2 regions of the Arthrobacter sunyaminii genome follow, and region 2 is predicted to be linked to the other one. Evidence: riboswitches for the same ligand, from Rfam matches in the RefSeq annotation. Region 2 holds a riboswitch; the other holds the start of a gene.
The links. Region 2 has a riboswitch for cyclic di-AMP ahead of KG104_RS02600 (M23 family metallopeptidase). Riboswitches for the same ligand answer to the same signal wherever they lie in the genome.

Region 1 (15,281 bases), 1.4 Mb from region 2:
GATTGGCGGGCGATCCTGCAGCATTCGGGCAGATACGTCACCGCTGTGGCGGCGGCCGGTTCCCTTGCCGTACTGGTTGGACCCGGACACAGCTACTGGGCGATGCTGGCGGCATGCGCCCCGATTGCTGCCGTGAACGCGGCACGTGCTCCGCTGCGGGCGGCACATTTCCTCCTGGGAACCTACGCCGGAGTGCTGCTCTCGGCACTGCTGCTCCAGCCGGACTGGACCCCGGTGCAGCTGGCCGTCCTGCTGACCCTGCTGCAGTTTGCCGGTGAGATCTACGTGATCCGGCACTATGCGCTGGCCATGGTGTTCCTGACCCCTGTGGCCCTGCTGATGGGCAGCTTTGTGTCCACTCAGCCGGTCTGGGAACTGACCATTGACCGGGCGGTGGAAACCACCATCGGCGCGGTGGTCGCCGTCGTCGTCGTCCTGCTCACCACGCGCCAAAGGGGAACGCAGGCGCCCTCCACAGCGAACGATTCTGCAGCAATCGAGGGCCACGGGTACCCAAACCCGAGCTGACCCCGGGCCCGCCGGGCGCCCGGCCAATAGACTTTCGGCATGACGGACCGACCCCGGATTCTCGTCGTGGAAGATGACCGGCAGCTGTCCCGGATGCTGGCGGACCTCCTGGAATCGGAGGGCTACGCCGTGACCCTGGCTTTTGACGGGCAGCGCGCACTCCACGAGGGCCTGACCCACCCCTTCGACGTTCTGCTCCTGGACCGCGGGCTGCCCGCCATCGAGGGACTGGATGTGCTGTCGCGGCTCCGCAGCCGCGGGATCCTGACACCGGCCCTGGTCCTGTCCGCCCTGGGCAACCCCGCGGACCGCGTCGAGGGGCTGGACCGCGGAGCCGAAGACTACCTGGCGAAACCCTTTGACATTGACGAGCTGCTGGCCCGCCTTCGGGCACTGCGGCGCCGGAACATCGCACGGGTTCCCGTCCTGTCCGTGCCCGGCGGAGTTTTCGACACCGCGGGCCGCACGGTAACCACCGACGAGGGGGAAGTGGTGGTGCTCTCGGACCGGGAGAGTGCGCTGCTGGAACACCTGGCCCGCCGGCCTGGTCAGGTGTTTCCGCGGGCTGACCTGCTGAGCGCAGTCTTTCCGGAAGCGGACGACGACGGGGTGGTGGACACATATGTGCATTACCTTCGGCGCAAGCTGGGCAGGCAGGCAGTGCTGACGGTGCGGGGAATCGGTTATCGGCTCGGTGCCGGGTCATGAGGGTTCGGCGGCCGTTGAGCGCGAAACCGCGCAGTTTGGAGGACACTGAACTGCGGCGGGCCGCACTGCGGCTGGCGGTACAGTTCACGGCACTGACCGTGGTGCTGCTGGGTTTGGCCGGCGTTCTCGTGTACGGACTCGTGTCCGCCCAGACCCGGAGCGCTGCGGAGCAAACCCTCATTTCGGCTGTGGAGTCCGACTCTCCGCGGGAAGCTCCGCTGGATGTGTTTTTGGCCGTGTACGACGACGGCCGGTTGGCCGTGTCCCGCAACATGCCCTCGGGTCTGCCGGACGAAGAGGCGCTGGCTGAAGTGGCAAGAACCGGGGAGTCCCGCCGGGACACGGTAACCGCCGGGGACCGCAGCTATGAAGTCCTCACTGCCCGCCGCGGCGGCGATGTGGTGCAGGCTGCCGTCGACACACGGGAGGCCACTGAACAGCTGCGCCGCCTGGCTCTGGCGCTGGTGGTGTCGGTCCTGGCGGCGGGGGTTGCCGCCGGTGCACTTTCGGCCTGGGCGGCACGGGCCGCCATGCGGCCGATGGCCGAAGCCCTGGCCCTGCAGCGGCGCTTTGTCGCCGATGCCAGCCATGAATTGAGGACACCGCTCACACTCCTGAGCATGCGCGCACAGATGCTGCGCCGTCGGCTGGCCGCGGAAACGGATGCGCCGAAGTCCATCGAGGAAGCCGTCCACGCTGCCGACGAGGTGGTGGATGACACCAAGGTGCTTAACGGAATCCTCGAAGATTTGCTGATGTCTGCTGATCCCCGCCAATCGGGACCGTTGGAGGAGGTAAACCTGGTGTCGCTGGCCCGCTCCACCGTCAACTCCCTGGAACCCGCGGCTCATCGGCGGGGATTGACACTGGAACTTGAAGCCCCCGAGCCGCAGGTGCTGGTGCGCGGCGGACAGTTCGCGCTGCAGCGGGTGTTCACTGCGCTCGGCGCCAACGCCTTGGACTATGCCCGTTCACGGGTGCGGTTCTCGGTTCGAAAAAGCGGCGGAGAAGCGGTCATTCGTGTGTCCGACGACGGACCTGGCTTTCCGCCCGGTTTCAGCCGGCACGCCTTCGAACGGTTTGCCTCGGCCCGCGACAGGGCAGAAGAAGCGCCGGGACCACGGCATTACGGTCTGGGACTGGCCCTCGTGGCGGAAATTGCGGCACGGTACGGCGGCAGCGTCCGGGCCCTGCCGGCGGTGAATGGGTCCGGAGGTGTGCTGGAGGTGCGGCTTCCGGCAGCCCGGGAGCATTCCCCGTTCTGAGCAGCGGAACCCAGAGAGCCGTGGAAGTCTAAGAATCCTCGAAGAATCAGCTCCGAAAATAGTTGTGTAGGTAAACCACTATTGGAGGTGAGTAAACACAATGGCTTTCCGGGACAAGGTCAGGGGCCCGCTCGGCTGGATTCTTGGTGTCGTGGGAGGTCTGGCACTGCTGGTTGGTGCCTTCTTTGCCGGACTGGCCACTGGTGACAACAGCGTTGACCAGGAACAGGCGTCAGTGACCGAACAGCAGGAAAACCAGCAGGACCCGGACACGGACCAGGACTCTGATTCCAAGCCGGAAAAGGGTATGCCTGACGGTGACCACAAGATGCGTGGCGACGACAGTGAAGCCCAGGGCGACGGACAGGAGCCGGGGAACGGAGACAAGAAGGGTGTCGAGGAAGGCACCGACGACGGAACCACTGACGACGGCACCACAGAGGATGCACCGGAACGCGGGCACGCCGGGCGCCATCACGATGGCAAGTTCGACGATGGCGCCCCGGATGAAGACCGCCCGGCCAGGGACCGACACAGCGATGGTGACCACCATGAAGACGGCGGGAACGATGAAAACGAAAACACTGAGAACGAGCCCGCGGCCTGACTTTTCAGTCCACCGGCGCACCCCAACCGGGTGCGTGCCCTAACCAAAAAGAGAACGCCCGGCCACTTGGCCGGGCGTTCTCTTACCTTTATCGGGGCGCAGGTCCGTTCGCTTCCTGCGCCCCATTAGGAGCTACTGCTGCGTGATTACGCTACGCGGTAGTAGACAGCGCCGGAACCGACGTTGGCGCTCTGCTGGACAGTCTGGTTGCCGTTCCATCCGCTGTGGATGGCCTGGCCGTCACCAACGTAGATGGCGATGTGGGCAAGGCCCATGCCGCCGTCGGCGTAGTAGATGATGTCGCCGGGCTGGGGGTCAGAAACCGGGGTTCCGTAAGCAGCCAGCTGTGCCGGTGCCAGGTCGCCCACCGAGTGGCCGGCTGCCCGGAGGGCAACCTCCACCAGGACGGTGCAGTCCTGGGCGGCGCCCATCTGGGCGTAGGCGGAGTTCAGCATGATGGAGTTCGTGCCGGTGACAGCTGCACCCGTGGAAGCAGCCGGGGTCACGGAGGACGCCGGGGTGCTGAAGGTGCTGAAGTCGGCTGCGGCCGGGCTGGCTTCAGCCGGTGCGGTGTAGGCGGCCTCAGCCGGTGCGGCGTAGGCAGCTTCGGCGGGTGCGGCGTAGGCAGCTTCAGCTACCTCAGCAACAGCGCCTCCGGCATACGTGATGACGTCACCGGGGTAGATGATGGATTCCAGCGAAAGGCCGTTCAGTGCCAGGACGTTGTCCAGGCTGACGCCGTAGGTGGCTGAAATTGCACTCAGGGTGTCGCCCGACTGGACAACGTGAGTTGACGCGGTGGAGACTGCGGCGGGTGCCGGAGTTTCCACGGGTGCGGCGACAGCCGCAGGAGCGCTGTAAGACTCGGTTGAGTCGTTGGCGATGACGCCTGCCGAGGCGGGGCCGGCCATGCTCAGCACCAGGCCGGAGCCTGCCGCCATGACTGCAGCGGCGCTGCCCACGGTGCGGGCCTTGCTGCTTGCGGTGTTTGCGATTGCGGCCAACAGTCCGATATTTCCGGCACGGTGGCGTCCACGAGTATTGTTCAACATTAGAGTTACCTCTCCCGATACCTGCGAGGTGAGCTGTCGGATGCGGATGGGAGTCATCCGGTCCGCCGAAGAAACCTCGGCTGACTTAACCCCAAGGATTCAAGGAACCCGTAAGTGGTTCCCCCGCCTCTGCCGAAGTGTGAAATCTGTGGACCTTGACCAGCGGCAGAGCTAGGTAACAAGTCAAGGGCGCCGTTTCAGGTAACGGCTTGGCATCAACAGTACAAGCGGATTACGGGAAGATAACTATTTAGTAACGAAGGTCGCACAGGCGTGTGAGTGGCGCCGCTGTGTGGTATGGGTGGTCGGTGGCACAATAGGCCGCCGAGCCCCCGGAAACCGGGGGATAGGGCGAGCGGGCGGATCCCCGCGATCAGCCCGCAGGGGAGCGTTAGTCGGGTGAATCCGTCTGGCGCTCGAGCGTGGCGGAGGTCAACTCCCCGAATCCGTGCACCAGGTCACCGGGTGCAAGCCGGAGCCCGCGGGCCACACCGGAACCCTTCAGCACTGAACCGCGCTTCTCGGCCGGCAGCGAGGCATGGTCCCCGCCGTCGGCCAGCACCACTGACTCTGCACGGACGGCGCCAACGATCTGCGATCCGGAGCCAAGCACTGACCTTCCCGTCACGACGGCACCGTGGGTGAGCCGGGCGCGGTCGCCCACTGCAACAGCATCCGACCGGCCCGCCGTGAGCTGGACGCCGCCCGGCCCCAGGGTGATTTCGGAGCCAAGCAGAAGCATTCCGCCGTCCTCCGCAGACAGGAAAGTGCCCGGATAGAAGATGTTCCGGTCTCCAATGACGCAGAAACTCTGTTCGTCGACGGCAATAACGGTTCCGGGATAAAACACATTACCCTCGCCCAGCTGTGCTTTGCGGGAAATCAGTGTGGATGAAGGGTCCAGGATCTTCTGGGTGGCACAGAGCTGCAGGATTTCCGCGACGGTGAGGTAACCGAATTCTTGGCGAATACTGTCGGGATCGTTCCCTTGAAGCTCTGGCATATTCATCTCTTCCTCGTCATCTTGCCGGACCGGGTATGCATCAACCGGGACCGGGGCACTCTTTAGCCTACCTGTCCTGTTAGCTGTGCAGCAGCGGACTGGAGGGAAGGATCAGCGGAACAGTCCGATGACACGTTTGTCCAGAGTGCAGGCGGGGTGCACAGGAGAAAAAATGCTTGGGTCGGCAAATGCTTTCCGTAAATCCCAGGCAATTAGGACCGAAGGTACGCCAATGTGGCCAGAACCCGGCGGTGGCCGCTGTCGGACGGAGAAAGACCGAGTTTCGCGAAGATATTGCCGATGTGCTTGCTGACGGCGGTTTCGGAAACGGAAATGGCCTGGGCAATGGCAGTGTTGCCGAGTCCTTCGGCCACCAGCCCCAGCACTTGGAACTCCCGCGGAGTCAGCGACCTCACCGGGTCCTGCGTGCCGCGGCGGCTGAAGAGCTGGGCAATGACTTCCGGGTCCATCACCGTTCCGCCGGCCAGGACACGCCTCAGGCCGTCCACGAAATCGCCCACCTTGCCCACACGTTCCTTCAGCAGGTAGCCCACGCCCTGCGCACCGGAGGCCAGGAGCCGGCTAGCATATCTGTCCTCCACATAGGAGGACAGGACCAGGACCGGAAAGTCCGGTACCCGCGAACGCATCTCCAGCGCGGCGCGCAGCCCCTCATTAGTGAACGACGGCGGCATCCGGACATCGAGGACCGCCCCGTCCGCGCTCCCCGGCTCAAAGGCAGCGAGCAGGTCCTCAGCGTTGTCGGCCGAGCCGACCACCTCGAAACCCTCGCCCTTCAGCAACAGCTCCAGTCCGGCGCGCAGAAGGGCATCATCTTCGGCGATCAGAAGGCGCATGGCAGTTCCACCCTTAGCTCGGTTGGTCCGCCCTGCGGACTGTTGAGGATCAGCTTGCCGCCAAAAGCGGAGGCCCGGCGGGCAATTCCCGCCAGCCCGGTGCCCCTGCCGGCCCCGGGGCCGGGACCGGTGCTGGCGCCGGGCACTGCACCATACGCCGGAACTGCAGCCCCGCCGTCGCCGTCGTCGCTCACCCGGATCACCAGTACATCTTCGCGCGGTATGGCCTCCGTGCGCAGGACCACGTCGATTCGCGACGCATTCGAATGCTTCGCCGCATTGGTTAGCGCCTCGGCCAGCACAAAGTAAGCAGCTGATTCCACAGCCGCAGGAGCGCGCAGCAGGCCGTGCACGTCCAGGGAACACGGAATGGGAGAGCGGCTGGTCAGTGCTGAAGCAGCTCCGCCCAGGCCCAGCTCATCAAGGATGGGCGGGTAGATATCGTGCACGGCCTCGCGCAGGCCGGCCAGTGCCTCGGTGGCGGCGTCCTGGGCGCGGCTGATGAACGGCGCTGCGGCGGCGGGATCGCTCTCCGCTGCGCGCTGGGCCAGCCCGAGCATCATCACCACGCCCACCAGCCGGTTCTGGGCGCCGTCGTGCAGTTCCCTTTCGATTCGGCGCAACTCAGCGGCATGGGCGGTCAGAGCGCTGGCGCGGGCAGCGGAGAGATCCTGGATCCTGCGGGAGAGCTCGTCATACCGGCGGGGCGAAAGAATGGCCAGCGTCCCGCCGCTGAGCCGCCGCGCCAGCCACGGAGGCAGCAGCCACGCTGCATATCCGTAGATCAGGCCCAGCAGGACGGTGGCTCCTGCCGCAGGCCAGCTGGTCACCGGAAAGGCCAGCTCAAGCGGCGTCGCCGGGGGAAACAGCACCCATAACGGCGCCGCGAATACGTAGAGCACCGCGGCCAGCGGCAGCGCCACGGCCAGGCAGCCGGACAGCAGGGCGAAAGCCCCGTGGAACAACAGCCAGGACACGTCGCGCTTCGTTTCGGGCGCACTCACCAGCACCGCCAGCTCCCCGAAGGTGTATCTGTCCTCCAGCCGGCGGCGGTCAAAGGGCACGACGGCACAGCTGTAGGCGGCCGCACGGGCCTGCGCCCGGGACGCCAGCAGGTTCAGGGCTGCCAAAAGGCGGGGAACGGGATACAAGCCCACGCCCAGGGGCAGGAACGGAAGCAGGACGACGGCGGCTACAAGGACTCCCAGTGAAGCGGGCCAGGACATCGCCTCACGCAGGAGGAAACGAACGGCGCTCAGACGGGTCTCCAGGCTGGCACGGGCAGGAAGCTTCACCTGCTCGATTATGCCCTGCTCCGGTTCCAGCGGGGGTATAGCCAGCTATACCTCCGATTGGGGTGCTGGCTGTATCGGACCGGGAACACCTTCTCCGTAGCGTCGTAGACAGCGAAAACGCAGCGGCAACCGGCCGCTGGACCCCGAACGAAGGATCATTCCCATGTACACCGATGCCAGTGAAGTCCCCGGACCGGTTGCTCTGCGGCTGGAGAGAGTGTCCAAGAGCTACCGCACCGGAAACGCCCGCGTTCCGGCCCTGCGTGAGGTCTCCCTGTCGGTGCCGGCCGGAACCTTTACCGCCGTCATGGGACCCTCCGGTTCCGGCAAGAGCACGCTGCTGCAGTGCGCCGCCGGACTGGACACCCCGGACAGCGGACGGGTGCTGCTGGGATCCACTGACATGTCCCGCCTGCGCAGGAGGGCCTTGCCGGCTTTCCGCCGCGACCACGTCGGGTTTGTGTTCCAGTCCTACAACCTGCTGCCCCAGCTTTCCGTCGTCCGCAACGTGACCCTGCCGCTGCTGCTGGGCGGGCGCAGCGTGGAACGGGATTGGCTCAAGTACGTTCTGGAAGCTGTGGGACTGGCCGGGCTCGATGAGCGGAAGCCGCAGGAACTGTCCGGCGGACAGCAGCAGAGGGCAGCAATCGCGCGGGCCCTGATCACACGCCCGGAGGCCGTCTTCGCGGACGAGCCCACCGGTGCCCTGGATTCCGCCGCCGCCCGCCAGGTCCTGGACCTGCTGCGGCACACTGTGACCGATCTTGGCCAAACCGTGGTCATGGTGACCCATGATCCGGCGGCGGCCTGTTCGGCGGACAACGTCCTTTTCCTCGCCGACGGGCAGCTGGACGGCAGTATGGCCAATGCCAGCGTCCGGGACATCACCGAGCGTGTGGCCTACCTGGGGGAGCGGTGAACATGTTTGCACTTGCTCTGTCATCCATCCGGCACAACCGCGGCGGTTTTGCCGGTGTCTTTGTTGCCGTGTTCCTGTGCGCGGGGCTGATGACCGGCATGGGGGTCCTCATCGAATCGGGACTGCGCGGCGGTACCGCTCCGCAGCGCCTGGCCGGTGCCGACGTTGTCATCGGAGCTCCGCAGTCCATGCCCGTGCCTGAGGATATTGCCGTGCCCTTTCCCGAGCGCGTACTGCTTCCCAAAGACAAGGTGGCCGAAATTGCTTCGGTGCCCGGGGTGGAGCGGGCGGTAGGGAACGTTAGCATCCCGCTGGCTACCGGCGGCGGGCAGCGTATTGAGGCAGCCGCGTGGGATTCGGCGGCGCTGGCACCCTACACGCTGGTGTCCGGCCGGGCTCCGCAGGCAGCGGACGAGGTCGTGCTGGACGGCTCCTTTGGGACAGGACCGGGGTCCAGCATTGAACTGTCCCACGGGGGAGAGTCCGCTCAGTACACCGTGACCGGTACCGTCGCAGCTGGTGGGAGTTCCGGGAGCAAGGGCGCCGTGTCCGGCGAACCCGCAGCTTTCCTCAGTTCCTCCGGCGCGGAAGCCCTGTGGCCGCACGGGAATGCCGTCACCACAGTTGGAGTGATCGCGGAACCCGGCGCTGACCCCCGGGAACTGGCAGCCGCCATCGAAACGGAAGTGGACGGCGTCGTCGCCTACACCGGAGAGCGCCGCGGAGATGCGGAGGCCTTAGGCGGTGCCGCCGGCCGGTCCATGTTGCTGCTGCTCAGCGCGTCCCTGGCCGGGACGGCGGTCATGACAGCTGTCTTTGTCACGGCGGGAACCCTGTCCCTGTCCATCATGTCGCGCCGCCGGGAGTTCGCGCTCCTGCGTGCAGTCGGCGCCGGAACCCGACAGACCCTGGGGCTGATTCTGCGTGAAGTGTTGCTCGTCGCGGGAGTCGCCGCGCTCCTGGGCACACTGCCCGGATTCTGGCTTGCACAGCTGCTGGCACGGCAATTTACAACCGGCGGAATTATTCCCGCAGGCTTTGCCCTGGCCTACAGTCCGCTCCCGGCGCTCGCGGCCATGGCGTTGAGCGTCGCTGCCGCTGCCGGAGCCTCGCTCGCGGCTGCCCGCGGAGCCGTACGGACGACACCGACCACGGCCCTGCGTGAAGCTGTCACCGAAAACCAGGCACTGGGGCGGCGGCGGACCATTACCGGACTGGTCCTGCTGGGCGCCGGTCTGGTTGCAGCACTCACGCCGCTGGCCGTTCCCGGACTGGCAGGCCTGACGGCGGCCGCGGGAAGCGCCTTGCTGCTGATCATCGCGGCGGGAGTCCTGGGCCCCCGGATTGTGGCTGGTGTCCTCCAAGCGGTACGGCCGCTGCTGCGGCGCAGCCCGTCCGCTTCCATGGTGCTGGCCGAGGCCAATACTGCTGCCTTTCCCCGGAGGCTGGCAGCCGGCATGGTTCCGCTGGCTCTGGCGGTGGCCCTGGGGTCTGTCCAGTTATTCATGGCGCCCACGGTGGAGGCCGAAGCGGCGCAGCAGTCTCGTGATTCAATCACGGCCGATTATCTGGTCTCCGCACCCGCCGGTATCTCCGCGGATCTTGCCGCACGGATTGCGGCAGTGCCGGGCGTGCAGGCCGCAACACCCGTAGCCAGGTCCGCGGTTCTCGCGCAAACCACCTTCCTGGGGATGGAAGACACCGTGGAGGCGTACATGATCTCCGGGCTGGGCGAACAGGACCTGTTTTCAACGCTGGATCTGGGCACCCGTGAGGGTTCACTGGAACGGCTGGCAGAGCCCGGCACCGTAGCGCTCAGCGAAGACCTGGCCCGGTCCTCAGGCACCAGGGTGGGCGAAGAATTTTCCTTCCACTATGGGGACGGTACCGAGGCTGCCGCCGTCGTTGTTGCAACCTATGAGCGGGGACTGGGATTCGGTGATCTGGCCATCGACAACGGAACCCTGCGGGAACACACCACCTCGGCACTCAACGACTATGTGCTGATCACTGCGGACTCCGGTGCGGATACCGGCGGGCTGAGTGCCGCCATGGAAGACCTGGGGCTGACGATGCTGGACCGTGACGCGCTGGGTGCTGCCGGGGCTGCCGAACGAAGTTCTGAGTCCTGGATTTCCGTTGTTGGCCTGCTGGTCCTGCTGGGATATGTCGGTCTGTCCGTGGTCAACAGCTTGGTCATGGCCACCGCCCGCCGGCGCCCGGAGCTCATGCTGCTGCGTGCGCTGGGGGCCACGGACCGGCAACTGCGGCGTATGACCGGCGTGGAGGCTGCGCTGATGGTGACAACCGCGGTTTTGCTGGGAAGCCTGCTCGCCCTGCCGCCGCTGATCGGCATCGCTTTCAACGTTTCCGGGCAGCCTGTTCCCACCATTGTTCCGGGGATATTCCTCGCACTGGCAGGGACGACGGCGGCACTTGGGCTGGGCTCCATCGCCGTGGCCACACGTGCCGCACTGCGGCAGGTGCGGGAATAATCCAGCCGAGGGGCCGGTTGCGTCCGATTGCGGGTCCCCGTAGGGGCCCGCATAGGATTGCACCCCTGGCCAGACCCGCTTTAAACGCCCAACACCGTGAACAGGACTCCACCCTTTTGAGTAATAACCCGTCTTCCGTCGCCACTTCCGCGCCGCCGTCGTCCACCGCATCGAAAAGCCGTAAACCGGCCGCACCCGACGCCCTGGACCCGCGCACCAAGACCGTGATCGGGTTGTTGCTCGTCTCGTCCTTCGTGGTAATCCTGAATGAAACCATCATGAGCGTTGCGCTGCCGCGCCTGATGGCTGATCTGAATATCACCGCCGGTACGGCCCAGTGGCTAACCACCGGGTTCATGCTGACCATGGCCGTGGTCATCCCCGCCACCGGGTTCCTGCTCCAGCGGTTCTCCATGCGCGGCCTCTTCATGACCGCCATGTCGCTCTTCAGCGCGGGAACACTGCTCGCGGCACTGGCCCCGGGGTTCGGAACGCTGCTTTGCGGCCGTATCATTCAGGCCGGCGGGACCGCCATCATGCTGCCGCTGCTGATGACCACGGTGCTAAACGCCGTCCCGGCCCACCGGCGCGGACGCATGATGGGCACCATTTCCATCGTCATCGCCGTCGCCCCCGCCATTGGCCCCACCGTTTCAGGCATCATCCTCAATGCCCTGGACTGGCGCTGGATGTTCTGGCTGGTTCTGCCGATCGCGGTGCTCTCCCTCGTGGTGGGTGCACTGAAGGTGCAAAACCTGACCGAACCCAAGAAGGTTCCCTTTGATGCGCTCTCGATCGTGCTGTCCACTCTGGCCTTCGGCGGACTGATCTTTGGCCTGAGCAGCATCGGCGAAGCCGCCCAGGGCGAGGCCCTGATGCCGCTGTGGATTCCCCTGACCATTGGGGCCCTGGCCATGGCCGGATTTGTTTTCCGCCAGCTGGTACTCCAGCGCACGGACCGGGCGCTGATGGACCTTCGCACGTTCGCCAGCAAGCCCTTTGTCGTTGCCATAGTCCTGGTTCTGGTCAGCATGATGGCGCTGTTCGGCTGCCTGATTGTTCTTCCGCTCTATTTGCAGAATGTCCTGGGCCTCAGCACCTTGAACACCGGTCTGCTGCTCCTGCCCGGCGGTGCCGTCATGGCGATCCTTTCCCCGATTGTGGGAGGACTTTTCGACAAGTTTGGTCCCCGCCCGCTGGTGATCCCCGGTGCACTGGTGCTCAGCGGCGCGCTGTGGGGCATGACTACGCTGGACGAGTCCAGCCCCGTGCCCGTAGTAATCGTGCTCCACTGCCTGCTCAACGCCGGCCTGGGTTTCATCTTCACGCCACTGTTCACCTCGGCCCTGGGCTCCCTGGACAAATCGCTCTACTCCCACGGCAGTGCGATCATCAATACGCTTCAGCAGCTGGCCGGTGCCGCGGGCACAGCAGTCTTCATCACCCTCATGACCACCGGAACCACGGATGCGGTCAACGACGGAATGGCGGGCATTCCGGCCGCTGCGGCCGGTGTGCACACTGCATTCTTCTGGGGTGCGGTCATCTCGCTGGTGGCCCTGGCTGCGTCCTTCTTTGTACGCCGGCCCACCAATGAACTGCCCGACGGCGTGACCATCCACTAAACGCCCGCGCAGTGCAGGACCCGGGCATTCCGGGCCGCGGATGCCCGTTGTGCAAAGCAAGGGGACGGAATCCGTTTTGCGCATACTCTGACCGAATCGCCCGGGGCATTGAAACCGCCGCGAAGAATTACTTGTGCCGGCTGAAAGCAAAATGTGCCCGGCAGCCTATTCCCGGGAAGCCGATTGACTAAACTGATTGGCAGGGGTGGTCCAGAATTAGCGGAAAAGAGAGAAACCACGTGGCTCAGAAAACTCAAGTTCTGTTGATTGATGACCTTACCGGTGAAGACGCTCAGGAAACGGTGAAAGTCGGCCTGGACGGGGCCCAGTATGAAGTGGACCTGACATCGGAGCATGCGGCTGAGCTTCGGGAAAAGCTGAGCCCTTATATCTCCAGCGGACGCCGTCTGCGGGGCGGTTCCAGCGGGCGCAGCTCCCGGCGCGACAGTGCGCCGCGCAGCGACAACAGCCGAATGATTCGTGAATGGGCTGTTGCAAACGGCTATAAACCAAGCGCGCGCGGCCGCATCAGCCAGGAAATCCGGGACGCGTACAACGCTGCCCAGAGCTGAACGTTTGGGGCGGTTCCGCAGGGCTGCGCCGGAGGGACCTCGGATCATTGATTCAGATCCGAGGTCATTGCTGTGGCTTCCAGCCGTGGTCTGTCCGGACGCCAAACCAGCGCAACATTCCGCCATATGTCGGCTTCCGGGCGTCATATAACGCGCCACTGGGATTTGGCTGCCTGCACGTGCATGCTGGGACGTGAGCCCCTCCGCACGGCACCCGGCACCCGCCGGGGAGGGGGCGCCCCACGCGTTGCCAGTGGATAAAGCTTTACCCACACCATCCAGAGCAGCTGAGAGACCTGCCTCCGCGACGCTGCAGCTTCCCCCGGAACTTCCTTTCCGGAAAGGTGCTAACGGCAGGAACGATGGAAGGAAGCCCCATGACGCATGATCACATTCCCACCACCCACGCCGGCTCTTTGCCCCGGACGCCGGAACTGATTGCAGCCAACGCCGCACGCACTTTCGCAGACGACGGGTTCACCCTGGAACGAACCTCCGAATTCGACGGGTTGCTTACCGGAGCGGTAATCGATCTGGTGCAGCGGCAAAAGGATCTTGGCATAACCATTCCGGGCGACGGCGAATACGGCAAGGCGATGTCCAATGCGGTGGACTACGGGGCGTGGTGGACATACAGCTTCCAGCGCACCGCAGGTCTGGAACTCACCGAGTTCAATCCCATCACTGCCGGCCCGCTGCGCAGTGAACCCGGAAACGTCCGGCTGACGTCGTTCGCTGACAGGAGGGACTGGACCCGATTCGCTGCAGCTTATTCGGATCCGGAAAGCGGAATTCACCTGGGCAGGAACGCCACCTCGTTTCCCACAGCCACCGGACCCATCAGCTATACCGGCCACGCGGCCTTGGCCAGCGACATTGACAACCTCAAATCAGGATTGGAAGCCGCCGATCTTCCCACCGGATTTATCACGGCGCTGTCGCCGGGATCTGCCAGCCGCATCGGCAATGACTACTACGGCAGTGAAGAAGAATTCATCTACGCGTGGGCCGACGTCCTCCGGGAGGAATACAGGGCCATCGTCGAAGCCGGTCTTGTTGTGCAGATCGATGATCCGTCCATTGCCGAAAACTGGGACCAGATCAATCCCGAGCCAAGCGTGGAAGACTACCTTCGGTTCACCCAAATCCGCGTTGAGGCTTTGAACTATGCCCTCCGCGGGCTGCCGGAGGAGCAGATCCGATTCCATGTGTGCTGGGGATCCTGGCACGGACCGCACACCACCGACATCGAGTTCAGCGCCATCGTGGACCTGGTCCTGGGCATCAACGCCGGCGCTTATTCCTTTGAAGCAGCCAACGCCCGGCACGAGCACGAATGGACCATCTGGCGCGACAGGCAGCTGCCGGAAGGCAAGGTCCTGATTCCCGGCGTCGTTTCCCATGCCACCAACGTGGTGGAGCATCCGGAACTGGTAGCCCAGCGCATTGAACGCTTTGCCGGGCTCGTGGGCCGGGAGAACGTCATTGCCGGGACCGACTGCGGTCTGGGCGGCCGGATCCATCCGGATATTGCCGCTGCGAAACTCGAGTCACTGGGCGCAGGCGCGCAGCTTGCCGGACGCCGCCTGTTCGCCGGGGTGTCTTCCACCAGCTAGTGCGCCACCCTTGACGAGGTCCTGCACCGCGGACATACTCGGTTACTAAACGATCATTTAGTTGCCGAACAACAGGCCGGAGCCGACATGACCGCAGGAATTGCAAACCAACCGGAAATTACTGAGCCGAGCGAAGCCATGGAAACTCCGGAGGCGACCGGTTTCAGCTTCGATCCGACCGCGGTGCAGGACGTTGACAGTGACCTGTACCTCTTGGACAACCTCCTCGATGAGCAGGCGCGCGATGTCCAGCGCCGGGTGCGCGCCTTTGTGGACAATGATCTTCTGCCGGTCATCAATGACTACTGGGAGCGCGCTGAGGTTCCGTATGAATTGATCCCGAAACTGGCGGCCCTGAATATTGCCGGCGGAACCATCCAGGGTCACGGATGCCCCGGGCTGACCCGGCTTGCCGCTTCCACCGCAGCGGCTGAGCTGGCCCGCGGGGACGGATCCATCAACACGTTTTTTGGTGTGCATTCCGGCCTGGCCATGGGCAGCATCGACATGCTGGGCTCCGAGGAACAGAAGCAGCGTTGGCTGCCGCCCATGGCGAGGTTCGAAAAAATCGGTGCCTTTGCGCTGACCGAGCCGGAACACGGTTCAGATTCCGTGTCACTGGAGACCTCTGCCCGGCGAGAAGGGGACGAATACGTCCTTAACGGCAGCAAGCGGTGGATCGGCAACGCAAGCTTCGCCGACGTCGTCATCATCTATGCCCGCGATGAAGCCGACGGTG
Region 2 (15,281 bases):
CAGGCATCTGCTGCACTCAACAGCTAAGAACGAGGTAACCGAAGTGCCCATCGGCAAGGTCAAGTGGTTCGACACTGGTAAAGGTTTTGGGTTTCTGGCCACAGACGAGGGCCAGGAAGTATTTCTTCATGCCTCGGCGCTTCCGGCCGGTGTCACCGAGGTAAAGCCCGGTACCCGCATGGAGTTTGGTGTTGCCGACGGGCGGCGGGGGCCACAGGCCCTCTCGGCCCGGATTCTGGAAGCTCCGCCGTCGGTGGCCCGGGCCACGCGCAAGAGCGCGGATGACATGGCAATCATTACCGAAGACCTTATTAAACTGTTGGATGCAGTCTCGAACGGCCTGCGCAAGGGCCGGTATCCGGATAAGAAGCATGCCACCAAGGTGGCGGCCGTTCTGCGTGCCGTTGCCGATGACCTGGACGTATAAGGCGGACTCGCTGCATGAGCACTAGCGCAACAGAATCTTCCGAAACGGTTTCCGCGGCAGCTGCTGCCGACGGAACCCAGTCACCTGCCAAGGCCCCCCGCCGCGTACGCCGGCCATCGAAGCCGGACGCGGTTTTGGCAGCCGCCGTTGAAACGGCCCGTGCAGGACTTCTCGAAGTTGTCCCGGCTGAGCAGATCGGGTCCTACATCGGTGCGTTTCCCGACGCGGAGCGCCTGGTAACGCACCGTTTTGAGTCCCTGCGCCCCGGCTACAACGGCTGGCACTGGTATGCCACGGTGGCCCGGGTGCCGCGGGGCAAAGCGGCGACGGTGTGTGAGGTGGGCCTGCTGCCCTCGGAACATGCTGTTCTGGCTCCGGAATGGCTGCCGTGGTCGGAACGGCTGCGTCCGGAGGACGTTGCCGCTGAGGAAGCCGCCCGTGCGGCGCAGGAGCGCGAACAGCCCGACGGCGACGGCAACGCAGCAGACGATGCCGCAGACAGTGCCGGGGACGGCACCGGCCAGGACGGGGCAGCGCAGGAGGATCGTTAAACCAGTGGGTCCGGGGGAAATCATCAAGTCTTGTCTGGCCGGTGGTGAGCTGTGTTCCGGTCGCTGAGGTTCTTTAACTACCGCATCTGGTTCCTGGGTGCGCTGGTGTCCAATATCGGCACCTGGATGCAGCGGACCGCCCAGGACTGGCTCGTGTATGACATCCTCACGGATCAGGACGCCGCCGCGATGGGCATTGTCATGGCCCTGCAGCTCGGTCCCCAGCTGGTGCTGGCTCCCTGGGCCGGACTGATTGCCGACACTTACAACCGGCGCAAGGTGCTGGTCTTCACTCAAGTGGCCATGGCCGCTCTGGGCCTGGGGCTGGGGGTGCTGGTCCTTTCGGGCGCCGCCCAGCTGTGGCACGTCTACGCCTTTGCGCTTGCGCTGGGTGTGGTCTCCGCCGTGGACGCGCCGGCCCGCCAAAGCTTCGTTTCGGAAGTCGTGGGTGAATCAGACCTGCCCAACGCCGTTGCCCTGAACAGTGCCTCCTTCAACGGTGCCCGCATGGTCGGCCCCGCCGCAGCAGGACTGCTGACGGTTGCGGTAGGCCCGGGCTGGGTCTTCCTTATTAACACCCTCACTTTCGCAGCCATGGTCATCGCCCTGCTGAAGATGCGCAGCAGTGAACTGAGGGTCCTGCCCAAAGCGGCTCCGGGCAAGGGACGCATCAGGGCGGGTTTGCGGTACGTCCGGCTTCGCCCCGACCTGATGATGGTGCTTCTGGCCGTGTTTATCGTGGGGACCTTCGGGCTCAACTTCGCCGTTTTCATTGCCGCCATGGCGCGCACCGAGTTTGGCCAGGATGCCGGAGTCTTCGGTTTGCTGAACTCGGTCATGGCCATTGGATCGGTGTGCGGGGCGCTGCTCTCGGCACGGCGCGACAAACCGCGGCTGCGTTTTGTCTTCGGTGCGGCCGGGGCTTTTGGTGCAGCCTGCCTGGTGGCAGCCTCAGCGCCCACCCTGTTGTGGTTTGCCGTGTCCCTCATTCCGGTGGGGCTCTTTGCGCTCACCCTGATGACCAGCGCCAACGCCTATGTCCAGACGACCACCACCCCGGTGATGCGCGGGCGGGTGATGGCGCTGTACTTCGCCATCTTCATGGGCGGGACCCCTATTGGCGCTCCTCTGGTGGGCTGGGTTTCCAACAGTTTTGGGCCGCGCTGGAGCCTGGGCGTTGCCGCCGCTTCCGGGCTCATCACCGCCGTGGTGGGTTTCGTCTGGGCATGGCGGGCGCACCACCTGCGGATTCACTACGACCGCGCCCTTCCCCGGCGGCTCCATATGACCACCAGTGAGACAGAGCAGGACCCGGGCCTGGTCTAAAGGCCGGGTCCTGCTGGTTGGCTGTCTCGCTGTCCGGGGGAACTACCGGGTGTGTTCGATGACGTAGTCAATGCACTGCAGCAGCGCACTGACGTCGTCCGGCTCGATGGCCACGAACGTCGCGATCCGCAGCTGGTTGCGGCCGAGCTTGCGGTAAGGCTCCACATCGACGACGCCGTTTGCGCGCAGCGTCTTTGCGATTGCCGCCGCATCAATGCTGTCGTCGAAGTCAATCGTGGCAATGACATTGGAGCGGTCCTCGGGCCGGGCCACGAAGGGAGTGGCCAGAGGGGAAGCTTCCGCCCAGGCATAGATCCGGCCGGCGGAGTCCGCTGTGCGCGCGGTGGCGAAGTCCAGCCCGCCGTTCGCGTTCAGCCATTCGATTTGCGCGTTCAGCGTCACCAGGGTGGACAGCGACGGCGTGTTGTAGGTCTGGTTGAGCTTGGAATTGTCGATGGCCGTCTGCAGGTTCAGGAAATCGGGAATCCAGCGGTCCGTTGCATTGATCTGCGCTGCCCGTTCCAGTGCTGCGGGGGAAAACATGCCCAGCCACAGCCCTCCGTCGGAAGCGAAGTTCTTCTGCGGAGCAAAGTAGTACACATCGGACTCCGCCAGGTCCACATCCAAGCCACCGGCGGCAGAGGTCGCGTCGATGAGGACCAGTGAATCGGCGTCGGCGCCCTGAACCCGCCGGACCGGTGCGGCGACGCCCGTGGATGTTTCATTCTGGGGCCAGGCGTAAACGTCCACTCCGGCCTCAGCGACAGCCTCGGGACGGGTTCCCGGGTCAGCCTTGATGATGGAGGACTCCGCGAGGAACGGAGCCTTGTTGGTGGCCGCGGCGAACTTGGAACCGAACTCGCCGAAGGACAAATGCTGTGCTTTTTCCCGAACCAGGCCGAAGGACGCCACATCCCAGAATGCGGTGGAACCGCCTACCCCAAGTACCACCTCGTAGCCGTCCGGTGCGCGAAAAAGGCTGGAGAGTCCCTCCCGGACGCTCCCCACAAGATTCCGGACGGGTGCCTGGCGGTGGGAGGTGCCGAGCAGGTTTGAGCCGGCGCGGGACAGTGCTTCCATCTGTTCCGGGCGCACCTTGGAGGGGCCGGCACCGAACCGCCCGTCCCGGGGGAGTAGTTCGGCGGGAATCGTAAGCGCGGCGGTTTCGCCCATGGGGTATCGCTCCAAGCGGTAGGCAGGGTGCTCTGATATGCCCTTTTATTCTGCCCCACCGTGCCGTGTCCGGGCCATTTGTGAACTCGCTCAGCAAGGTGCCGGACACTGCTGGAATTATCCGCCCTGTGGGTCAATGAAGTAACGTATTGGCAGTAATCACCTGTGGCGGCGGCGTCCCGCCGTTGTTCTCCTGATCTTCCCTCGAATACATAGGAGCGGCCCTGCCATGACGGACCTCATTGATACCACTGAGATGTATCTGCGGACCATCCTGGAGCTTGAAGAGGAGAACATCGTTGCGCTCCGGGCGCGGATCGCAGAACGCCTGCGCCACTCCGGGCCCACGGTTTCCCAGACAATCGGCCGGATGGAACGGGACGGACTGGTGGTGGTGTCCGGGAACAGGCATCTCGAGCTGACCGAACTGGGCCGGCGCCGGGCAACGGAAGTGATGCGTAAGCACCGTCTGGCGGAACGGCTGCTCTCAGACGTGATCGGCTTGGACTGGGCGTATGTGCATGATGAAGCCTGCCGCTGGGAACACGTGATGAGCGAGCGGGTGGAGCGGCGCCTTTACGAATTGTTGGGCCGGCCCACGGAATCGCCGTATGGAAACCCCATCCCGGGCCTGGAAGAGATTGGCGGAGTAGCCGCCGAACTCTTCCACCACGGAGTCATCAACCTGGTTGCGGCGGTTGCCGCGACTGAGCCCGGAACCAAGCTGCAACTGGTTCGTCTTGCCGAGCCGGTCCAGGTGGAACCCGAGCTGCTCGTTCAGCTTGATGAGGCAGGGCTGCGCCCGGGAGCGGAACTTACCGCCGAGACGGTGGCCGGCTACATCTCCGTGCGCGTACCAGGAATTGAAGGGGCACTCGAGCTTCCTCCAGAGGTAGCCAACCACGTGTTTGTTTCCACCGCTGGATAACGGAATGGTCTCTTTTGGCTTCCTTAACCTATAGTGACTTACTGACGTTGAAATAACACCGTTATCCGGGCCTTACGCCGAACCCTGCCACTGGCCCGGAATTTCAGACTTTCAGGCAGGGGCGGAGGACCCATCAATCGGCAGCCAAGGCTGCCTCGGGGTGAAGCCTCCAGCATCAGCACAGCGGCCGCACCACTGGTGCGGCCGGTGGTGAGTGCGGGGCCGAGTTTCTCTACTCGAATCCGACAGCTAACTTCGCAGGCATATGAGAGAGGTATACCTTGTCGAAGCATGCTGCCCCGGGCAGACGCCGCGCGTCTGCTCCGGCCCCGGCTCCACGCCCCCGGAACGGCCAGACTTCCGGCCGCCGCCGCGCAGAAACCAAGAACCACACCCTAGGTGACACCGCACAAAAGGTAGCCATCACAGCGGCAACCTCCGGCCTGATCCTCACCGTTGCCATCCCCACCACCGCCGCCGTCAGCGAGCCCGTGCAGGAACTGCAGTCTGTTGCGGTTGAAGCCCCGGTGGTATCGGCTGACCCCGAAGCAACCGTCAGCTTTGAACGCGCCGCGCTCAGCAGCAAATTCGATCCCGAAGCCAAACTCCGACACGTGGTTGTTGCCTCGGGTTCGGAGGTCTCTGCAGGCGCGGCCAAGGGAACGCTCGCGAAGCCGCTGGCAGCGGACCTCGTTGAAACGTCGGGCTTCGGCTACCGTGTCAGCCCGATCACGGGCACCGCGGGCGAGATGCACCGCGGCCAGGACTTCTCGGCCGCCTGCGGCACTGACGTCACGGCAGCTGCGTCCGGGACCGTGACCTTCTCGGGCTGGCACGCCTACGGTGGCGGCAACCGCGTGGTCGTGGACCACGGCAACGGTGTTGAAACGACTTACAACCACATGTCCAGCCTTGCCGTTGCTGTGGGAGCCACCGTGGAGCGGGGAGACCTGGTGGGGGCCAGCGGTACCACCGGTGCTTCCACGGGCTGCCACCTGCACTTTGAGGTCATGGTGAACGGCGAAGTTGTTGACCCGCTGGGCTGGCTGTGACCGCAGGATAACCATTCCGTGACCTGAACGTGACATTGGCCAAATGTTGTTGTAAGGTCATCCTCGTGCCTGATCGACCTAAAGATCGGGCACCCTCTAACAGATCGCCGAGCTCTGCCACTGTCTGAGGTCCGTTCGCAACATCGCATGGCAGAGGCGGGGGAACCAAATTCGGGCTTCGCAAGAAGCCCTTGGGGTTAAGTTGCCAGGCTTCACAGCCGGCAACCGGGTGACTCCCATCCGAATCCGACAGCTCACCTCGCAGGCATTGGGAGAGGCAAACTTGTGTCATCAGTAGCTCACGGCCGCCGTCGCGCGGCCACCGTCCAGTCGAGCCCAATTTCAGCATTGTCCCGGGCCGTCACCTCCAATGTGGGAACCATCGGCCGCCAGGCAGCCGTCGTCGTCGCTGCTTCAGGACTCGTCCTGGCCGCTGGTCTTCCCGCCCAGGCAGCCGTCAGCACCGATCGTCAGGCACTCGAGGCCACGCCGCTCAGTGCCGTAACCACCACCGGCGCCGTTTCGGTCTCCGCACAGGCACCCTTCGAACTGGCCACCATTGAGCCGGTCTCCGCTGTGTCCGGCGCTGAATACCGTGCCCAGGTTGCTGCGGAAGAAGCAGCAGCGGCTGCCGCCGCCGTAGCCCAGGAGCAGGCAGCTCAGGCCCAGCAGGTTGCCGCCGTTCAGGCGCAGCAGGCCGTAGCCGTTCAGGCCCAGCCCGCAGCCCCGGCCGCCACCAACGCGGCACCGGCAGCGGCTCCGGCCGTCAACACCCCGGCTCCCGCAGCTGCTTCGGCTCCTGCTCCCGCAGCCAGCGGTATTGGCGCGGCCCTGGTGGCCTCCGCCTACTCGCAGATCGGCGTTGCCCAGGACTGCACCGCCATGGTGGAGAATGCACTGCGCTCGGTCGGCAAGTCGGTTGGCGACCTGGCTCCCGCACAGTTCTTCGCATACGGCTCTGTTGTCGGCTCGCCCGAGCCGGGCGACCTCGTCATCACCTCCGGCCACGTAGCAATCTACGTGGGCAACGGTCAGGTAATCAGCGGCGGCTTCGACGGTATGAACACCGTTCTGCACCCGCTGTCCTACCTCGGCGGCGCAAGCTTCGTCCGCGTCAGCTAAGCCCAGTTGCAGATAACGGAGACTTCACTCGCATGACTTCTACAACTGAGCGTGCCCGTCACCGGGCACCGGTGGAACGCACCGCCCCGCTGAGTGCACTTGCCCAGGCAGTGTCCGCCAACGCCGGAACCATGGGACGGCAGGCGGCTGTTGTTGTTGCCGCATCGGGCCTGGTTCTGGCTTCCGGTGTCGCAGCCAACGCGACAGGTTCCGATGTTGCCCGCGACGTTCAGACCAGCACGCTGGACCTGACCGCTGCCGCACAACTGACGGTTCCTTCCACTGCTTCCGTGAACTTTGACCGTCCGGCCGTTGCCGGTGTCATTACGGCTCCTGAAGCAGTGCAGCCTGAGATCGCCGTGCAGTCCCAGACTGCGCTGCAGACGCCGGCAGTGCAGTCTGAGGCAGGGCAGTCCGAGGCAGGGCAGCCCGCGGCAGAGCAGTCCCAGGCAGCCGCCCCGCTGCAGGATGCAACTCCTGCGGGCTACGGTGCGCAGCCTGCCGTCTCGGCCAGCCCCGCTCCGGTCCAGGACAGCGCTCCGGCGGCCTCCGGTACGGCTTCCATCATTGCAGCGGCTGCTTACGCCCAGCTGGGCGTGTCGCAGGACTGCACCATGCTGGTTACCAACTCACTGGCTGCTGCAGGAATCAGTTTTCACGACTGGCCTGCAGGCTACCTGTCCCTGGGCAGCACCGTCAGCGCCTCACAGGCTGTTCCGGGCGACCTGATCTACTACGCAGACGGCGGCATGGGTATGGCCCATATTGCTGTTTACGTGGGCAACGGCCAGGCCATCCACGGCGGCTTCAACGGAAACTCCACGGTAGTCGCTCCGGCCGAGCTCGGCTCGGGCGGCGTGTACATCCGGGTCCGCTAGAAGGCCTGTAAAACACTCTGCGCCCGCTCCGATACGCCGGAGTTGTCAAGGGTTCCTCCTTCGGGGGGAACCCTTGACGCGTTTAAACCTGCGGCTGGTGCCGGAAATGGCGAAGACCCGGATGGGGGCATACCCTTTCCATAGATCATCCGAAGTCCCTTCATCCGTCGACGGGTCTGGCCCCGCCGACGGACCGCAGGCGAAGAGGAAAACGTCTATGCGCACTCTCGTTCTGAATGCCGGGTATGAGCCGTTGGCTGTAGTGAGCTTCCGGCGGGCGCTGGTGCTGGTGTTGGCAGGAAAAGCAAGCGTTGTTGCAGAAGACGGCGAACCAGTGGTTGGGCCCACGGAAATCCTTCCTCGACCATCAGTGATCCTGCTGCACCGATATGTGAAAGTTCCGTATCGGGAAGGCACCGTTGCCACCCGGCGCGGAGTCCTGCGCCGTGATGGTCACCAATGTGCCTACTGCGGCAAGGCTGCGTCCACCGTGGACCACGTCCTTCCCCGGGCCAGGGGCGGGGCGGACAGTTGGGAAAACCTGGTTGCATGCTGCCTGCGGTGCAACAATGCAAAAGGCGACAGGACCCTCACCCAGCTGGGATGGCAGCTTAGGTTCCGGCCCCAGCCGCCGCGGGGAGCACGCTGGCAAATTCGCGAATTGGAACGGCCGGCACCGCAATGGAATCAGTTCCTCGATGCCGGCACCGCAGCCTGATGGAGCCCAATACCTGGGGGTTGGGCCATCTGGCCGGACACAATGCCATTATTCTTGCCGGCGGGAGATCCTCCAGGCTCGGCGGAACACCGAAAGCTCTGCTGGAGTCTTCCGGCCGCACGCTTCTGGCAGTTGCGCTGGAGGCTGCGTCCGGGGCACGCAGCTGCGCCGTAGCGGGGCCGCCGGAGCTGTCCGCTGCCGTGGAGGCATCCGGTGTTCCTGCGCAATTGGTCCGGGAGGACCCGCCGTTCTCGGGCCCGGCAGCCGCCGTAGCCGCAGCATGGACTGCGCTGGCGTCACGGGATGAGTTCACGGGGGCAACCCCGCCCGAATGGACGCTGGTCCTTGCCTGCGACATGCCGTTCATCTCTGCGGCAGTAACGGCGCTCCTCCTAGAAGCAGGCAACCCGGCAGACGACAGTCCTGAAGGGAGCCGACCGCCCCAATCCCTCCTCTGCGTTGACGAATCCGGAAGATCCCAGCCGTTGGCCGGACTGTATCGAACGGCTGCCCTGGGTGCCGCCGTCAGCTTCTTCGACAGGCCTGGCGGACTGGAAAACCTTTCAATGAAGCGGCTCCTTGCTAGGGTGCAATGGAGGAACGTTGCGGTGCCGCCCCACAGCACAGCGGACATTGACACCTGGGAGGACGCGGGCCGCTGGTCAGTGAAACCCGGAACCGCCGGGGACCCGGATGCGCCCGCGGCGTTGAACTAGCGTGCAGATATGCGCCGATAAAGGAGCAGGAAATGGCAAGCCAGGAAGAGGAACTCGAAGCGTGGTGCGGCAGACTGCTCACCTCCTTGGAGCTTGAAGACACCACAGTGGATGTTGGCGCAGTGTTGCAGCTGGCCTCCGTTGCAGCGCACACCGTAGTCCGCCCGGCTGCTCCGCTGACCACCTTCATCGCGGGATTCGCGGCAGGCCTGGCCGCCGGGAGCGGCCAGGCCGACGACACCGCCGCCATGGGCGCAGCGATGCGCGCGGCTGCCCGAGAATGCAAAAACTACGGTGAAACCGGAGATACTGATGACCACTGACAACTCAACGCCCGTCATACTTCCGCTGCAGCCGAACGCAGCGTGGGAACATGCCCGTAGCTCCGCATACTCCGCAGGACGGCCGCTTCCCTATGAAACAGTCCCGCTGGCCGAGGCACTGGGGCAAATCCTCGCGCTGGATACAACGGCGCTGCAACCGGTTCCCCACTATGCCTCCTCTGCGATGGACGGCTGGGCCGTATCCGGTCCGCCGCCCTGGCAGCTGGTGACCCACGAAGAACCCCGGGCGGAGCGCTGGCAGATCCACAAGGAATCAGGGCGCCGCCCGCTGCAGCCCGGACAGGCCGTGGCCATCCTCACCGGCGGAATGATTCCTGCCGGGGCAAGCAGTGTGCTTCGCTCCGAAAGCGGTGTTGTCTCCGGCGGTGACAAGCTCACCCTCAGCTCCAGCGCCCGAGGAGACGAACCCAGCGTCGGCGAGCACATCCGGCCGGCGGGGGAAGAGGCGGCGGCCGGCGAAGTCACCATTACACGGGGCACCGTGCTCAACCCGGCACACATTGCCCTGGCAGCTGTGTGCGGGCATGACACCTTGCCGGTGCTGCGCCCTCCCCGGGTGTCCCTCCTGCTGACCGGTGATGAAGTCATTGAGTACGGTCTTCCGGAAGCCGGCCAGGTGCGGGATACTTTCGGCCCCCAGCTGCCCCAGCTGGTGACCATGCTGGGCGGCCGCATGGATGTGGTGAGGCGTCTCTCGGACCGTTATGAAGACGTTGTGGCGGCATTGAGCTCCGACGCCACGGACGAGATGTCCATCGCGATGTCCTCCGGAGACGTGCTGATCACCACCGGAGGTACCGGCCGGTCTGAGGCCGACCACCTGCGCCAGGCGCTGGAGGACATGCAGGCTGAGATGCTGATCGACGGCATCGCCATGCGCCCCGGACACCCCACCATGCTGGCACGCCTTCCCGACGGACGTTTGCTTGTGGCGCTTCCCGGCAATCCGCTGGCTGCCATGATGGCGGTCTTCACCGTCCTCCAGCCGCTTCTGGACGGGCTCCGCGGCGCTCCGCTCCCGCCTGAACGGCATGTGCTCGCCGGAGTGGATATCGAGCCGCTGCCGGGACGGACGCGGCTTATTCCGTGCCGGATCGAGAACGGTAGGGCGGTGCCGTCGCCGTACTTCCGATCGGGAATGCTTCGGGGGATCGCGGACGCTGATGCGGTGATGGTGGTCCCCGAGGCAGGGTGCACCACTGACGAAGCCGTTACCGCGCTGCCGCTGCCCTGGACGGTAGAGCAGCCTCCGGCACGTTAGGGCAGGTGCGGCACACCGGACGGGCAGCCGCCACGGTGGAAGAGCAGGCAGTGGTTGGATAAACCGGTTGCTAAAAGCGGGTGTGTCTAAGGAGAGAGTATGGGACGGGTTACCAGACGCGGTCAGATTACGAAATTCCGGACGGACGGAACAGTCACCAAGCGCGAGGACGTACTGGCCGGCGAAGAGCCGTTGGAGATCAGGGTGGGCGGCCGTTCGTTCACCGTGACGATGAGGACGCCGGGCGACGATTTCGACCTGGTTGCAGGGTTCCTGGTTTCAGAAGGCATCATCTGGGAACCGGGACAGCTGGTCAGCCTGCGCTACTGCGCCGGCGTCGACGACTCCGGGCAGCAGACCTTCAACGTGGTGGATGTGCAGTTGCGGCCCGGCACCGCCCTGCCGGACACCACGATGGAGCGCCACGTCTACACCTCAAGTTCGTGCGGTATCTGCGGCACCGCCTCCATAGAAGCGGTTCGCAAGTCGTCCCATTTTTCGGTGGGCGACGACGACGTCCGGGTGCCGCTGCGGATCCTGGCCGGGCTGCCGGAACAGCTCCGGCAGAAACAGAAGGTCTTTGACCGCACCGGTGGCGTGCACGCCGCCGGATTGTTCACTGTCCAAGGTGAGCTGTTGTGCCTGCGTGAAGATGTTGGGCGCCACAACGCCGTCGACAAGGTGGTTGGCTGGGCCCTGCGTGCCGGAATGCTGCCGCTGCGCGGGACCGTGCTGCAGGTTTCCGGCCGGGCATCCTTTGAGCTGGTGCAGAAGGCGCAGCTGGCCGGGATTCCGGTGCTGGCGGCGGTGAGTGCGCCGTCGTCGTTGTCGGTGGAACTGGCCCAGGACGCCGGAATGACCGTGGTTGGTTTCAGCCGCGGATCGTCCTTGAACTGCTATTCGTATCCGGAACGGATTCTGGCCTGAGAAAGACCGGTCAGCAGGCGGGGATCTGGACCGTGACCGTAGTGCCGCGGCCCAGGGTTGAATCGATGTCCAGCTCCCCGCCGTGCTGGAGCACGATGTCCTGAACGATAGCCAGGCCAAGGCCGGTGCCGGGGATGGCGGCCGAGGTGGCGTTGGAGGCCCGGAAAAAGCGCCGAAACAGCTTGGGCAGGTCCGCTTCCGGGATGCCGATGCCGTTGTCCACAATTTGAACCCTGATCTGGCGTCCGGCGTCCATGGCCACCATTTTGCTGCACACGTTAACAGTCCCGCCGGGAAGGGTGAACTTCACGGCATTCGACAACAGGTTCGTAAAGACCTGTTCCAGCTGGGCTTTGTCCCCCCGCACCACATGCGCCGCCGGCAGCAGCCCGAGTTGCAGCGTAATCCCGCTGGCAGCGGCAGCGGGAGCAAGGGACGCAGCCACGGTATCCAGCAGTTCACGGAGGTCCAGATCCTCCAACGCCAGACCTGCATGGGCATCCGTGCGCGAAATGGTGAGCAGATCGGAAATGAGCTGATCCAGCCTGGCGGCATTGCGCCCAACTATTTCCAGCATCTGCCTGGTTTTCGGCGGAATGTCTTCTCCAGAGCCCTCGAGGATTAGCTCAAGGTAGCCGGTAATCGATGTTAGCGGGGTCCGCAGCTCGTGATTCACTGTGGCAACGAAGTCAGTCTTGGCCCGATCGAGTTCCCGCAGCCGCGCCAACACCTCACGCTGGGCCGTAATGACGTGCCCCTGCACCAGTCCGTGAGCCAGATTCCCGCATACGTGCTGGATGAGGGAAAGTTCTGTCCGGCTCCACCTCCTGGGTCCGGTGGTGCCGGCAATCCAAACATAGCCAAGCACCTGATCCCCGTGGCCCAGCGGAGCAAAGACCGATGTCCGCACAGCGGCAGGCACGCGGGCCGGGAACATGTCGCTCTCGGGATCGTCGGAGCAGAGGTGGTCCTCAATCCGAAGAACAGCTTCACGATCCCATAACGAGGAACTGAGGATTGAGGTTTCGGTCAGGGGAAGCCGAGGTAGGCCGGCTGTTCCGCTGGTCATGCTCCAGGACGCTGCCACCTCGGGAACACGCTCGTCCTGGAACGTCTCAATCCTGACGTGGCAGGCGCCAAACGCCTCGCCGAGCCCCTGAACGGCAAGGGCAGCCATCTGCTGGGGGTCGTTGGTTCCCCGCAGCGCGGCGGACACGGCCCGGGCTTTGTCCCGGAGACGGGCCGCGGCGACCTTGCGGCGGCGGGTGGCCCGGGTGCCTGCCAGGATAAGGGCCACGCGGTTGGCCAGATCCGTGCTTTGGACGCTGCCGGCTACAAAGTGGGTGATGCTCAGCTGGACCATGGTTTCAATGTCCAGCTCTTCATCGCCGGCCAGCAGGATGACCGGCAGCGAGGCCACGGAGGGTTCCTGCCGCAGCCGGCTCAGGTGTTCAGGCCCTGTTGCCGCCAGCATTTCCGCGTCGACAACTGCCAGCACCACATCGCCTTCAAGGATGGCGCTGACGACTTCGTGCTCAGACTCCACATGCACGGGAACGAGGCCCGCTGCCAGCAGGACGGCCTCCGCTGTGTCCCGGAGATCGGCGCTGCGGACCGCCACTACCGCGCACTGTTCACCGGCATCACCGGATGTTTCCGGCAGCGGTAGGAGAGCCGTGGGCATGGATGCCTTTCGTTGTGTGCCGAGCTCCCGAGGAGGACCCGGCGAAAGGAATCCTACCAGCGCGCACACTTATTGGTGTGTCTGCCGTCACTGTGGGGTTTTGGTTCCATCGGGCCCCGGGTTGGAGACGCTGTCCGGGACATTGGACCCGGCATCCGGTGTCAGTGCCGAGGCTTAAGCTGGAGAGGGTCAACAACATAAGGACAGATCATGAGCATGGAAAGCGCGGCCTGGAGTTCTCTTCATAAAATCTCCACCGCCAAGGGCAGCACCAACAAGATCTCCAAGGAAACCCTCAAGCGGATAGTCACGTTTGCTTCTCCCTACAAGAAGCAACTGATCGGCTTCATCCTGCTGTCCACCCTTGGTGCTTTTCTGGCAGTTGCCACGCCGGTGCTGGCAGGAGAAGTTGTCAATGCCATCGTGGCGCGCTCGGCGACGGGCGTGGTCATCCAATTGGCGGCGCTCATCGGGGCAGTGGCAGTGGCGGATGCTGCGGTGTCCCTGGCTACCCGCTGGTTCTCGTCGCGGATCGGTGAGCAGGTCATCCTGGACCTAAGGACCGCCGTCTTTGATCATGTGCAGAAAATGCCGATCGCCTTCTTCACCCGCACCCGGACAGGTGCCTTGGTCAGCCGGTTGAATAATGACGTCATTGGAGCCCAGCAGGCCTTCAGTGGAACCCTCTCCGGCGTCGTCAGCAATGTCGTGGCCCTGGTCCTGACTCTGATCGTCATGCTCAACACCTCCTGGCAGGTGACCGTGCTGGCGATGCTGCTGTTGCCGGTGTTCCTGATCCCCGCCCGCCGAATGGGCGGAAAACTTGCTTCGCTGCGCCGTGAGGCGGCCAACCACAACGCGTCCATGGGCACGCAGATGACTGAGCGGTTCTCGGCACCCGGTGCCACGCTGGTGAAGCTGTTCGGCCGGCCTGAGCAGGAATCAACCGAGTTCTCGGTACGGGCAGCCCGGGTACGGGACATTGGCGTGAAAATGGCCATGATGCAGGCAGTTTTCGTCACTGCTCTGACCCTGGTTTCCGCCCTGGCTCTGGCCCTGGTCTATGGGCTGGGCGGCTACTTTGCCCTGACCGGGCGGCTGGACACAGGCGATGTGGTGACGCTTGCGTTGCTGCTGACCCGGCTCTATGCACCGCTGACGTCGCTGGCCAATGCCCGGGTGGAAATCATGAGCGCGGTGGTGAGTTTCGAGCGCGTTTTCGAAATCCTCGACCTCAAGCCGCTGATTCGTGAGAAGGAGAACCCGGTTCCGGTTCCGGAGGGTCCGCTGGCTGTGGAGTTTGACGACGTCCGGTTCGCCTATCCGACGGCGGACAAAGTGTCGCTGGCATCGCTGGAGGATGTTGCGGTGCTGGATTCCCGCGGCGGCGAAGAAGTGCTGCACGGCATTTCGTTCCGGGTGGAGCCGGGCCAGACGGTTGCCCTGGTGGGCACTTCCGGTGCCGGCAAATCCACCATTGCCCAGCTGCTCTCCCGGCTGTACGACGTCGATTCCGGAGCCGTGCGCTTTTCCGGGACCGATGTCCGGGACGTCAGTTTCGCTTCCATCCGGCAGGCGCTGGGAATGGTCACCCAGGACGGGCACCTGTTCCATGAAAGCATCCGCTCCAACCTGCTCCTAGCCAATCCGGAAGCCAGCGAGGAACAGGTGTGGGATGCGCTGCGGCGCGCCCGCCTCGAGGACCTGATCCGCTCCCTTCCCGACGGCCTGGACACCATGGTGGGGGAGCGCGGCTACCGGCTGTCGGGCGGAGAGCGCCAGCGGATGACGATCGCCCGGCTGTTGCTGGCCCAGCCCCGGATCGTCATTTTGGACGAAGCGACTGCGGCTTTGGACTCCACGTCCGAAGCCGCCGTGCAGGCTGCCCTCGGGGAAGCGCTGGAAGGCCGCACCGCCGTCGTCATTGCGCACCGGTTGTCCACCATTCGCAACGCGGACAAGATTCTGGTGATTGAGGGAGGCCTCATCGCGGAGCAGGGCACCCACACTGAGCTGTTGGCGCTGGGGGGACGCTACGCGGAGCTGCACGGCACGCAGTTTGCGGTGGAAACGGTGCAAGCCGTGGACGCGGGCGCTTCGGGCGGGGAACAGCCGACGGCACCGTAAGGAGATGCCCGGGGCATGGAAAAGCCCGGGGCGTGAAGGCTCCCGGG

Region 1: another riboswitch for cyclic di-AMP. It lies ahead of KG104_RS08735 (C40 family peptidase); the one in region 2 lies ahead of KG104_RS02600 (M23 family metallopeptidase).

The regions. Positions count from the first base shown of each region.
Region 1 is NZ_CP076456.1:1,951,040-1,966,320, forward strand. Features, by position in the region: gene KG104_RS08715 (FUSC family protein) at 1-528, shown strand, start outside; gene KG104_RS08720 (response regulator transcription factor) at 568-1,236, shown strand; gene KG104_RS08725 (sensor histidine kinase) at 1,251-2,501, shown strand; gene KG104_RS08730 (hypothetical protein) at 2,602-3,108, shown strand; gene KG104_RS08735 (C40 family peptidase) at 3,255-4,112, opposite strand; cyclic di-AMP (ydaO/yuaA leader) riboswitch at 4,165-4,315, opposite strand; gene KG104_RS08740 (hypothetical protein) at 4,552-5,163, opposite strand; gene KG104_RS08745 (response regulator) at 5,376-6,020, opposite strand; gene KG104_RS08750 (sensor histidine kinase) at 6,008-7,315, opposite strand; gene KG104_RS08755 (ABC transporter ATP-binding protein) at 7,479-8,234, shown strand; gene KG104_RS08760 (FtsX-like permease family protein) at 8,237-10,729, shown strand; gene KG104_RS08765 (MDR family MFS transporter) at 10,846-12,354, shown strand; gene KG104_RS08770 (histone-like nucleoid-structuring protein Lsr2) at 12,594-12,926, shown strand; gene KG104_RS08775 (cobalamin-independent methionine synthase II family protein) at 13,304-14,542, shown strand; gene KG104_RS08780 (acyl-CoA dehydrogenase family protein) at 14,630-15,281, shown strand, end outside.
Region 2 is NZ_CP076456.1:561,526-576,806, forward strand. Features, by position in the region: gene KG104_RS02575 (cold-shock protein) at 44-427, shown strand; gene KG104_RS02580 (DUF3027 domain-containing protein) at 442-978, shown strand; gene KG104_RS02585 (MFS transporter) at 1,030-2,304, shown strand; gene serC (phosphoserine transaminase) at 2,347-3,477, opposite strand; gene KG104_RS02595 (iron-dependent transcriptional repressor DtxR) at 3,707-4,405, shown strand; cyclic di-AMP (ydaO/yuaA leader) riboswitch at 4,471-4,684, shown strand; gene KG104_RS02600 (M23 family metallopeptidase) at 4,687-5,457, shown strand; cyclic di-AMP (ydaO/yuaA leader) riboswitch at 5,553-5,739, shown strand; gene KG104_RS02605 (NlpC/P60 family protein) at 5,743-6,579, shown strand; gene KG104_RS02610 (NlpC/P60 family protein) at 6,612-7,457, shown strand; gene KG104_RS02615 (HNH endonuclease) at 7,675-8,175, shown strand; gene mobA (molybdenum cofactor guanylyltransferase) at 8,175-8,891, shown strand; gene KG104_RS17950 (DUF6457 domain-containing protein) at 8,924-9,214, shown strand; gene KG104_RS02625 (molybdopterin molybdotransferase MoeA) at 9,204-10,496, shown strand; gene fdhD (formate dehydrogenase accessory sulfurtransferase FdhD) at 10,596-11,423, shown strand; gene KG104_RS02635 (sensor histidine kinase) at 11,434-13,107, opposite strand; gene KG104_RS02640 (ABC transporter ATP-binding protein) at 13,318-15,234, shown strand.